DNA from 2 places in the Paenibacillus sp. JJ1683 genome. Region 2 is predicted to be linked to the other one. Evidence: predicted binding sites of a transcription regulator. Region 2 holds the regulator's gene; the other holds the start of a gene.
The links. Region 2 encodes Rex, which represses fermentation and respiration genes when NADH is low (regulators of the CRP and FNR family bind a similar motif). Its sites were predicted from a motif close to TTGTGAAATATTTCACAA; they were not measured.

Region 1: the regulator Rex is predicted to act here: its motif matches at 2,865-2,882, upstream of adhE (bifunctional acetaldehyde-CoA/alcohol dehydrogenase).

The regions. Positions count from the first base shown of each region.
Region 1 is NZ_CM129820.1:3,479,003-3,483,930, forward strand. It holds gene adhE (bifunctional acetaldehyde-CoA/alcohol dehydrogenase) at 177-2,789, opposite strand; gene ACUC6J_RS14980 (Crp/Fnr family transcriptional regulator) at 3,049-3,765, shown strand; gene ACUC6J_RS14985 (dioxygenase family protein) at 3,911-4,678, opposite strand.
Region 2 is NZ_CM129820.1:3,320,143-3,325,070, forward strand. It holds gene ACUC6J_RS14145 (hypothetical protein) at 1-427, opposite strand, end outside; gene ACUC6J_RS14150 (cell wall elongation regulator TseB-like domain-containing protein) at 900-1,424, opposite strand; gene ACUC6J_RS14155 (amidohydrolase) at 1,462-2,763, opposite strand; gene ACUC6J_RS14160 (redox-sensing transcriptional repressor Rex) at 2,750-3,403, opposite strand; gene dinG (ATP-dependent DNA helicase DinG) at 3,431-4,928, opposite strand, start outside.

The sequences.
Region 1 (4,928 bases), 160 kb from region 2:
GTGACAAAAATCACAATATGAGTGATTTTTGTCACTTTATTTTCCCTAGCTTCACGCGCATACCTCTAGCCTTGCCGTTCACCTCCCTTCCCAAACCAAGAGGCCCTCTATATAGAGAGCCTGCATTGGTATTGTATAGAAAAATGCTTAGTTACAAGCCTCTTCATACTATTATATTATTGATCAAAGCGTCCGTAGAAGGCATTACGGTATACATCAGCCAATTCAGTAACCAGCGGCAGCTTTGGATTTGCAGTTGTACATTGATCCTCAAAAGCGCGGTCAGCCAAATAATCTACACGTGATTCAAAGTCTTTTGGATCGAAACCAAGTTGTTGGAACGATTCCTCGATACCGAGTGTTTTGTTCAACTTACGGATCGCGTCAATTAAGCTGTTAACCCCTTCTTCAGTGGTACGTGCAGGCAGTCCCAGTATGCGTGCGATTTCTGCATAGCGCTCATCTGCAACAAAGTGCGAATATTTAGGGAACGATGCAAATTTTGTCGGTTTTTTCGCATTGTAGCGAATAACGTGCGGCAGCAAGATAGCATTCGTGCGGCCATGCGCTGTATGGTATTGTCCGCCCCATTTATGTGCAAGACTATGGTTAATACCCAAGAATGCATTAGCAAACGCCATACCTGCAAGTGTAGAAGCATTATGCATTTTTTCGCGAGCCAGCTTATCACCAGTCAGAGCCGATTGCTCCAGGTATTGGAATACCAGTTGAATAGCTTTAATTGCCAGACCATCTGTATAATCATTGGCCATTACAGACACATAAGCCTCGATAGCATGGGTCAGAACGTCCATACCTGTATCGGCTACAGCAGTTTTAGGCAGCGAATATACAAACACAGGGTCAATAATTGCCACATCAGGAGTCAACTCATAGTCAGCCAGCGGGTACTTCGTGTTGCCCAGGTTTTTGTCCGTAATAACTGCAAACGATGTAACTTCCGAACCTGTACCCGAAGTTGTAGGGATAGCCACAAATTGTGCTTTTTGACCCAGACGTGGGTACTTGTAAATCCGTTTACGGATATCCATGAATTTTTGTTTCAAGTTATTGAAATCAGTATCCGGATATTCATAGAACATCCACATGCCTTTAGCAGCATCCATTGGCGAACCGCCGCCGAGTGCGATGATGCAATCCGGTTGGAAACGTCTCATCATTTCAGTACCGCGCTCTACCGTAACTGTCGATGGATCTGGCTCTACTTCGGAGAACACTTCAATAGCAACCGGTGTTTGACGCTGGTGCAAATAATGGATGACACGGTCCACATATCCGAGTTTCACCATCATAGGGTCAGTGATAATGGCTACACGTGTGATATCAGGCATTTTAGCAAGATACTGTGTCGAATTTTTTTCAAAATAGATTTTGGAAGGTACTTTGAACCATTGCATATTCACCGTCCGTTTCGCCACCCTTTTCACATTAATCAAGTTAACTGCAGATACGTTCGACGAAGTCGAGTTACGACCGTACGAACCGCAACCAAGTGTCAACGAAGGAAGGTTGGTGTTGTAAATATCACCGATTGCGCCATGTGTGGAAGGTGCATTTACAATGATACGTCCTGTTTGCAAACGATCTGCGAAGCGAGCAATAACATCCTCATCTTGCGAATGGATTGCTGACGAGTGACCCATACCGCCGAACTCTACGACTTCAGCAGCACGTTGGATACCTTGCTCTGCATTTTTTACTTTGTAGCAAGCCAATACCGGACTCAATTTTTCCGCAGATAATGGGAATTTGGTTCCTACTCCTTCAATTTCAGCGACCAAAATTTTGGTTCCTGCCGGTACTGTAATACCGCTCATTTCAGCAATTTTTACAGCAGACTGGCCGACAATGGCCGGGTTCACTGCACATTTTTCTACATTCATAGCTCCTTGAGTGAGCTTAGCTGCCTCTTCTTTATTTACAAAGTAGCAACCATTAGCAATCATCAATTTCTTCACTTGCTCGAAGATAGGCTCTTCAATAATTACAGCTTGTTCCGAAGCACAAATCATACCGTTATCAAAAGATTTAGAAAGGATAAGGTCGTTCACGGCCTGTTTGATATCGGCTGTTTTCTCAATAAAGCAAGGTACGTTACCAGGACCTACGCCAAGTGCAGGTTTACCACAGCTATAAGCTGCCTTAACCATGCCTGATCCACCAGTTGCCAAAATCAACGCTACATCAGAGTGGTTCATCAGTACATTTGTTTTATCCATCGAAGGTGCTTCAATCCATTGAATACAATCCGCTGGAGCACCATGTTTAACAGCTGCTTCAAGCAAGACGCGGGCTGCTTCCGCACTACACGATTGAGCAGATGGATGGAAGCCGAAAATGATTGGGTTACGTGTTTTAATGGCAATTAACGCTTTGAACATCGTAGTCGAAGTTGGGTTTGTTACTGGAGTAATCCCCATGATAATACCGACTGGTTCAGCTATCTTTTGAAAACTATCAAAGTCATTGTCTTCAATGACACCGACGGTTTTCTCATTTTTGATGCTATGGTAGACATATTCTGTTGCAAACATGTTTTTGGTGATTTTGTCCTCGTACACACCGCGTCCTGTTTCTTCAACAGCCAACTTCGCGAGGTGCATGTGCTTATCCATCCCTGCGAGTGCCATAGCTTGTACGATTTCGTCAATCTGCTCCTGATTCATACTCATGAAAGCTTGCTGTGCCCGGTTCGCCCGGTCAATCAGCGTTTGAATATACTGCTCTGCGCTTTGCTCTTTTTGGATAACCTCGTTTTTAACAGCCATTTCCCTCATCCTCCTGTTATCTCGTGTACTATCTCTTGTTCACGCACTGATCGTAACACAGCTTTCTAAGATATTTTGTGATTTTTTTCACAATCTATTTAAAATTTTATTTTATGAAGTGAATTAAATCACAAAGTTTGGAATTCTGCCACTTTTACCCCCTCATCTTGCCCCAAAAACGCATTGCACAGGTATATAATGAATTTGAATTGATCAAGTTGCAGATAAAATAACATAGGATACAAAGGGGAAATGGACGATGAGAAACCCTACAAATGTAATGGAAGCCCGCGGCAACACCTGTTGCTTCTCGGAGGCCAGCTTCAACCGGCTGCAAGTGATGATGAAAGATCGAGTTATGCCAGAAAGTTCGCATCTGTTCTGGGAAGGAGATACAGCGGATAAGCTGTTTTATATTAAGCGCGGACGCGTAAAAGTAACCAAAACAACGGATGAGGGTAAGGAACTTATTCTATATATGTATCAAAGCGGCGATCTTGTTGGTCAAGCTGATCCTTTCTTCGGCACTAAGCATTCCTTTTCTGCTGAGGTTCTGGAGGACAGTGATATTGGCGTAATCGATCATACAGATTTGGAGTTGCTTATTTGTCAGCATTGTGATTTTGCGATTGACTTTATGAAATGGATGGGATCGCATCACCGCATTACCCAGACCAAATTCCGCGATTTGATGATGTACGGCAAGCCTGGCGCTCTATGTTCCACACTCATCCGACTATGCAACACCTATGGTGAGCCTCACGGCGACTATATTCTGATTCATAAAAAAATTACTCATACTGACTTATCAAATATGATCGGTGCTACCCGGGAAAGTGTAAATCGGATGCTCAGTGATCTGCGTAAGAAAAATGCAGTCGAATACGATAATGGAATGATTGTTGTCAAAGATTTGGAAATGCTGCAAGGTGTATGTCATTGTGAATTGTGCCCACGTGAGATTTGCCGGATATAATAAATTGTTTTTTAATGTAAAAGGGAGTGCTGTAAGCCATTATTAGCTTATAACACTCCCTAATTTTATTCTACTCCCCATTTTTTTTGAGAACGGACGGGACAGTAACAAAGCACATAACTCGACCTTCTTCTGCCTACCCACTTTAAAACTGCAAACATAGATAACTTAAATTTCCCATTTCATAGCTTCTATGGATGACCTTAGCTTTGTTGGCAGGGTCGCCACTACCCATTGCAATAAACAACGGTACAAAGTGTTCTGCTCTAGGTACAGCCTGACGAGCATACGGCGCTTCGCTTTCATAGTGATCTAAAGCTTCTATATCTCCGCTTTGCACTTTTTCGATAATCCAGTCATCAAAATCAATTGCCCAACGTTCCGTTTTCGTTTCTCCCCATTTGACAATACGCAGATTATGGACAGTCACGCCACTGCCAATGACCAGAATATCTTGTTCTCCCAACTCACGCAGCACTTCACCAATGGCAAATTGTGCTTTGGGCGAGAGGTACGGATTTACGGAAATCTGAACTACCGGAATGTCTGCCTCAGGATACATACGATGCAACAATGTCCAGGAACCATGATCCAGTCCTCTCACATGATCAGTTTGTACCTCGATGCCGTTTTGTTCATATAACTTTTTCAACTTATTAGCTAGTTCAACAGAACCATGTGCTGGATATTTCACTTCGTACAGTTCCGGTGGGAAACCTCCAAAATCATAAATTGTATCGTATATGTCATCCATTGAACTAATCGTTAACATTTGTGTCTCCCAGTGAGCTGTAAAGATAACAATCGCCTTAGGATGAATGCTTTTCCCCAACTGCTCTAAAAATGCAGTATAGTCCGTCTGTTCAATAGCAAGCATAGGTGATCCGTGGGCTAAAAATAAAGATGGTATCATTAAAATCTCCTTATCGTATACAGTTTATTTTATTCACATAGTAACTTTATGTAAGTTATAATACATAAGTAATAGAGTAATGTCAATCTCGATGCCAGCATATACTCAAAGATCAGCAATTTCTTTAAATAAAGATTGATATAGGTATAAAGTCATAGTAATATGTAACTAATAAATTTTAAAATACTACTATATTCCGATACAAAGGACTGGTTTCTATGGAGATACATACTTCGAATTGCCCAAAATG
Region 2 (4,928 bases):
CGGTATCAGCCTTGATACCTGTCTTTTTCTTTTTCATCTGCTCAACTGTAGATGAAATTTGAGTATACTTTTTATTTTCCATCGCTTCGGCTACAGGAAACATAGCCTCAGACCACCATTGATTCAGTGCTGAATTGGAACGATCTGCGATATCCAGCTTAATGGTGCGGCTGCCAATGATGGATTGCCCTTTTTGCTTAACCACATCGACTAATCCGGCCACATCCGCCTGCGGTTTGAGATCTAGTTTCAATACCACCTGATCCTGTTTAATATCTATTTGAGCGCTTGTCACGCCTGGATATTGAGATACCAGTTTTTCCAGAGGACTTTGCATTGTAACCTGACGATAAATGAACCATCCTCCAAACATTAACAAGGCTGCCAAAACGGCCGCCACAACAATAGGAACTGCACGCAATTTCAAACAACATCCTCCTCTCAAAATGTAAAACCCAGAAGAAACGGGACGAATGTCAACAAACAACCAAATTGCATGATCTTATAATGATCAGCAACTCATTTATCTATCATTTTTGTCTATCACTTATAAAATATAGTATATCATAACGTAAATCTAATATCGAAGGCAATGTGTGGAGGAGTTGTGATAAGGCAAAAAGATGCTTCTGGCTTTTAGTCCAGCTTTGCGGAGCATTAAGTAAAAAGACGCAAATACGAATTAAATCGTATTTGCGTCTTTTTCTAATACTTTCAATCATTCCAAGCTATATAGACTGAGTATAAAAGTTATTTGGAGTGGCCCCATAGCTGTCAGCCAGCGGAGTGGAACACTTGAATCTGCAGAAGCGAAGCGATCGTAAGATCAAATGGACTACGCAGCGCTCCTAACGCTCTTGGGTACTCCCAAGCCACCGATCCACACTCTTAACATCGCGCTAGTAATTAGGCAAAGTATACTTTATCCCCGTCGATGCTCCATCTGAGAAACGGTAAAAGGTATAGTTGTGATGGCTTTCATCATCGTAAAACAGTTGCCATACATATTCGCCATTGAACACACTCGGTTGGAGCCTTACAATTTTTGCATTTGGAAGTTGCTGCTGAATTATCGCTGTCATTTTTTGCTCGTCGACTCCGTTTTTCATCAGCTCGGTATGAACACCGCTTGGATCTGCCGCAGGTATGTTAGGTTTCCCCTCCATTTTTTGAAAAGGAACCCATACCATTATATTTTCATTCTGTGCGTTTTTTCCTTGAACTACCCAATATATCTGATCCCACACAGACTTCCATGTCTGAGTCGTGCTAACCAGACCACCTGATTGCTTGGCCTTCATGATAGCGGCATTTTTCTCAGCCACCTGGTCTTGAGTAACATACGAATAATACCAGAAAATGCTGACCAGGATCAGTATTACGGCCAAAATGGCGACCGCTATCCATTTCTTCTTATTTTTCAAACCTGTGCTTCCTCTCTAAGGGGATGTGACACCTAAATTAGCGCGACAGCAGCCCTTCAAAGGCGGCTTGTGCCTCATGTTTGATACGTTCCTCGTCCATCGTCAGGCATTCGCCATTTTTCACAACCTGACGGCCGTCTACCCACACATGAGCCACGTCTTTGGCACTTGCAGAGTATACGGCATGAGAAATAAGATCTGTACGCGGCAAGAAATGGGCCTGATCCAGATCTAGCGCGATAAAGTCAGCCTTATTGCCTGCTGCCAGCGCTCCTACCTCTTTTAAACCAATCGACTTTGCACCATACTCTGTTGCCAGACGTAGTGCTTCATTTGCAGGAACTGCCGTTGGGTCGCCAGATACTCCCTTGTGAATGAGTGCCGCCAGACGCATTTCCTCGAACATATCCAGGTTATTATTGCTGGCAGGACCATCTGTTCCGAGTGAAACAGTAACTCCTGCACGCAGCAATTCAGGCACTCTAGCTACACCACTTGCCAGCTTCAAGTTGCTGCCTGGATTATGCGATACCGCCACACCTCGTTCCGCTAACAAAGCTATTTCTTCGTCGTTCAAGTGAACGCCGTGGGCAACAAGTGAAGGACGGGAGAAAAAGCCAAGCTTATCTAAGTGTGCAACTGGACGCAAGCCGTAGTCGCGTACGTTTTGTTCAACTTCGGCGATCGTCTCGGACATGTGCGTATGCAATGGTAAATCGAGATCATGTGCTGCTTGAACAAATTTCTCAATAAACGCAGGCGGGCATGTGTATGGGGCATGAGGAGACATCATTGTTGTGATACGTCCGTCTGCTTTTCCATGCCAGTTACGCGCAAAAGTCACGGCCTCAGCTAGCTTGATCCGCTGTTCTTCTTCTGAACAGAGTCCAATGGCTCCACGCATCAAGCTTGCACGAATGCCCGACTCTTCAGCTACACGAGCCACCTCATCCATATGATCGTACATATCCAGGAAAGTCGTGGTTCCACCTTTCAGCATTTCCAGCACTGACAAAGAAGTTCCCCAGTACACATCCGTAGATGTAAACTTGGCTTCCATAGGCCACATTTTTTCCTGAAGCCACACTTGAAGTGCCAAATCATCTCCATACCCCCGCAGCAGAGACATCGCCGCATGACCATGAGTATTGATCAGACCAGGTAAAAACAATAACCCCTTGCCGTCGATTGCTTCTGTCTCTTCCTCACCCGCAGGCAAAGTCTCGCCAATGTAAGTAATACGGCTATCCTCCACAATCATAAAACCATCGATTACCCCAGCCTCGGGTCCATTCACGGCAAACGAGCCGTTTTTAATCATCCATTTATTCACTGTCATATTGTGCTTCTTCCTTTCCGTCCTCCAGATAATAAGCGAGGCTAAGCAAATCAGTTGTAAAGTCTGTGGCATGTATCCGAATGTTAGCCGGTGCCTTGAGAATGATAGGTGCAAAGTTCAAAATCGCTCCAATTCCACTCTCAATCAGCCTATCAGCTACGTGCTGTGCCTCAAAATCAGGTACAGTAATAATCCCGATTCGTATATTTTTTTCTTTCACAGTCGCTTCCAGTTCATCCATCGGCTGTACGACCAAAGTATTGATTCTGGTCCCAACCTTATCCGGGAACGCATCAAAAACCGCCACAATCTTCATATTGTCTTTTAAATAAGCATTATAGTTCGATAGGGCTTGACCCAGATTACCTGCTCCGACCAATACTACATTAATTTGCTGGTCGATTTTCAGGATATGGCGTATTTTCTCAATTAGATAAGAAACATCGTAACCGATGCCCTTCCGACCAAAATCGCCAAAATAGGCAAGATCTTTACGAATTTGGGCCGGATTCAAATCTAACCTCTGTCCCAGCTCTTGAGAAGAGACCGTAGCCACCTCCCGTTTGTGCAGTGCATTCAGATAACGTAAATATACGGGTAATCTCCGTACGACAGCCTCTGAAATTTTATCTGATTTCATACTTGCTCCCCCTAATTGTAACGGACTTTAAGTGTCCGTCCGTTGTGCCTCAGTCTCCGGGGCGGATTGGAGCCATTCGGCGATGCGGGGCACCATTTGCTCCGATGGCATATGCTCCATTTTTGGTCCCGGTAACGAGTACAAAAAGTGCTTTCCATAATAGGATTCGATCACACGCGTATCGTAAACGATGACGACTCCGTGGTCGCTCGCTGTACGTACCAATCGCCCAAATCCCTGTTTGAAGCGAATAACTGCTTGTGGTACAGACAGCTTCATAAATGGATTCTTCTTCTGCTGCTGGAGCAACTCGCTTTTGGCCTCCAGTAACGGGTGGTTGGGCGGTTGAAACGGCAAGCGAACGATAGCCAGACAAGTCAAAGCTTTCCCTGGAATATCGACGCCTTCCCAGAAGCTACTGGTTCCCAGCAATACAGAAGCTTTCGCTTCCTGAAAACGGCGGGTTAGCTTGCTGCGACTCCCACTGTCCACACCTTGTCCTAACACGGTAATATCGCTGGACGCTAACGCCTCTTTGAGCGGCTCATACACTTGCCGGAGCATCCGATAGGAAGTAAACAGAACGAGCATTCTCCCCCGCGTCGCCTGGGCAGTCGCTCCTAGAGAGCTAACGAGCATCTCTACAAAATGTGCATCTCCTACACTGCCCTTCACACTCGGAAAATCTCGCGGAATGACCAGCAACACCTGATCCCTGTAATTAAAGGGTGATGGGAGCTGTGACGTCATTAATCGTCCTTGATCTGCTGCCTCCTGCAAGCCGAGTTGATCGGTCATGTACTGAAACGATTTATCTACCGATAAAGTAGCAGATGTCAGAATAATACTTCTTTTTTTGTCAAAAAACATTTCTTTCAACTGGCGGCTCACATCGACGGGCACCGCATAAAATTGCAATGATTTACTACGGAATTGTCCACTCGCTTCAAGCCAATATACGGTTGTTTCATCATCGAGTCGTATAAAGAAGCGCAAATTTTCCCTAATCCCCGCCAAATCCTTAAGCAGACCCGTGATATCTGTAATGAGACTATCCGCCGCATAATCGTCATGTTCTTCCTTGACATCCAGCATCAGCTTGTCGCCCTTGCGCAAAATTTCGCTCAATGTTACATAAAGCTGATTTTCCAATGCCGCCGCCTGATCCCACTTTGCAGGCTTGGCTGACGGTTTGAGACGCGAAGAAAATTGCCCCGTTTCACCTGGTGTGGCATCAGTTCGCTCTGGTAACATGCCAAACAGCTTATCGCTTAGTAGGTCCCAAGTTTCCTTAACCTCTAACACAAGTGGGTACAACTGATCAATGACCGAGGCCCATTCCGTCGACTTCTCATGCCCCGACTTTGCCAACTGCTGACGTAACGAAGGCAATTGCCCATTCTTGCTGTCCTTGAACAATCGAGTCAGCGTATGCACGAGTGTGAAATATTTCATATGCATGCCCAGGTGCTTACCAGCTACTTCCTCTAGATGATGTGCCTCATCAATCACCAAGTGTTCATAG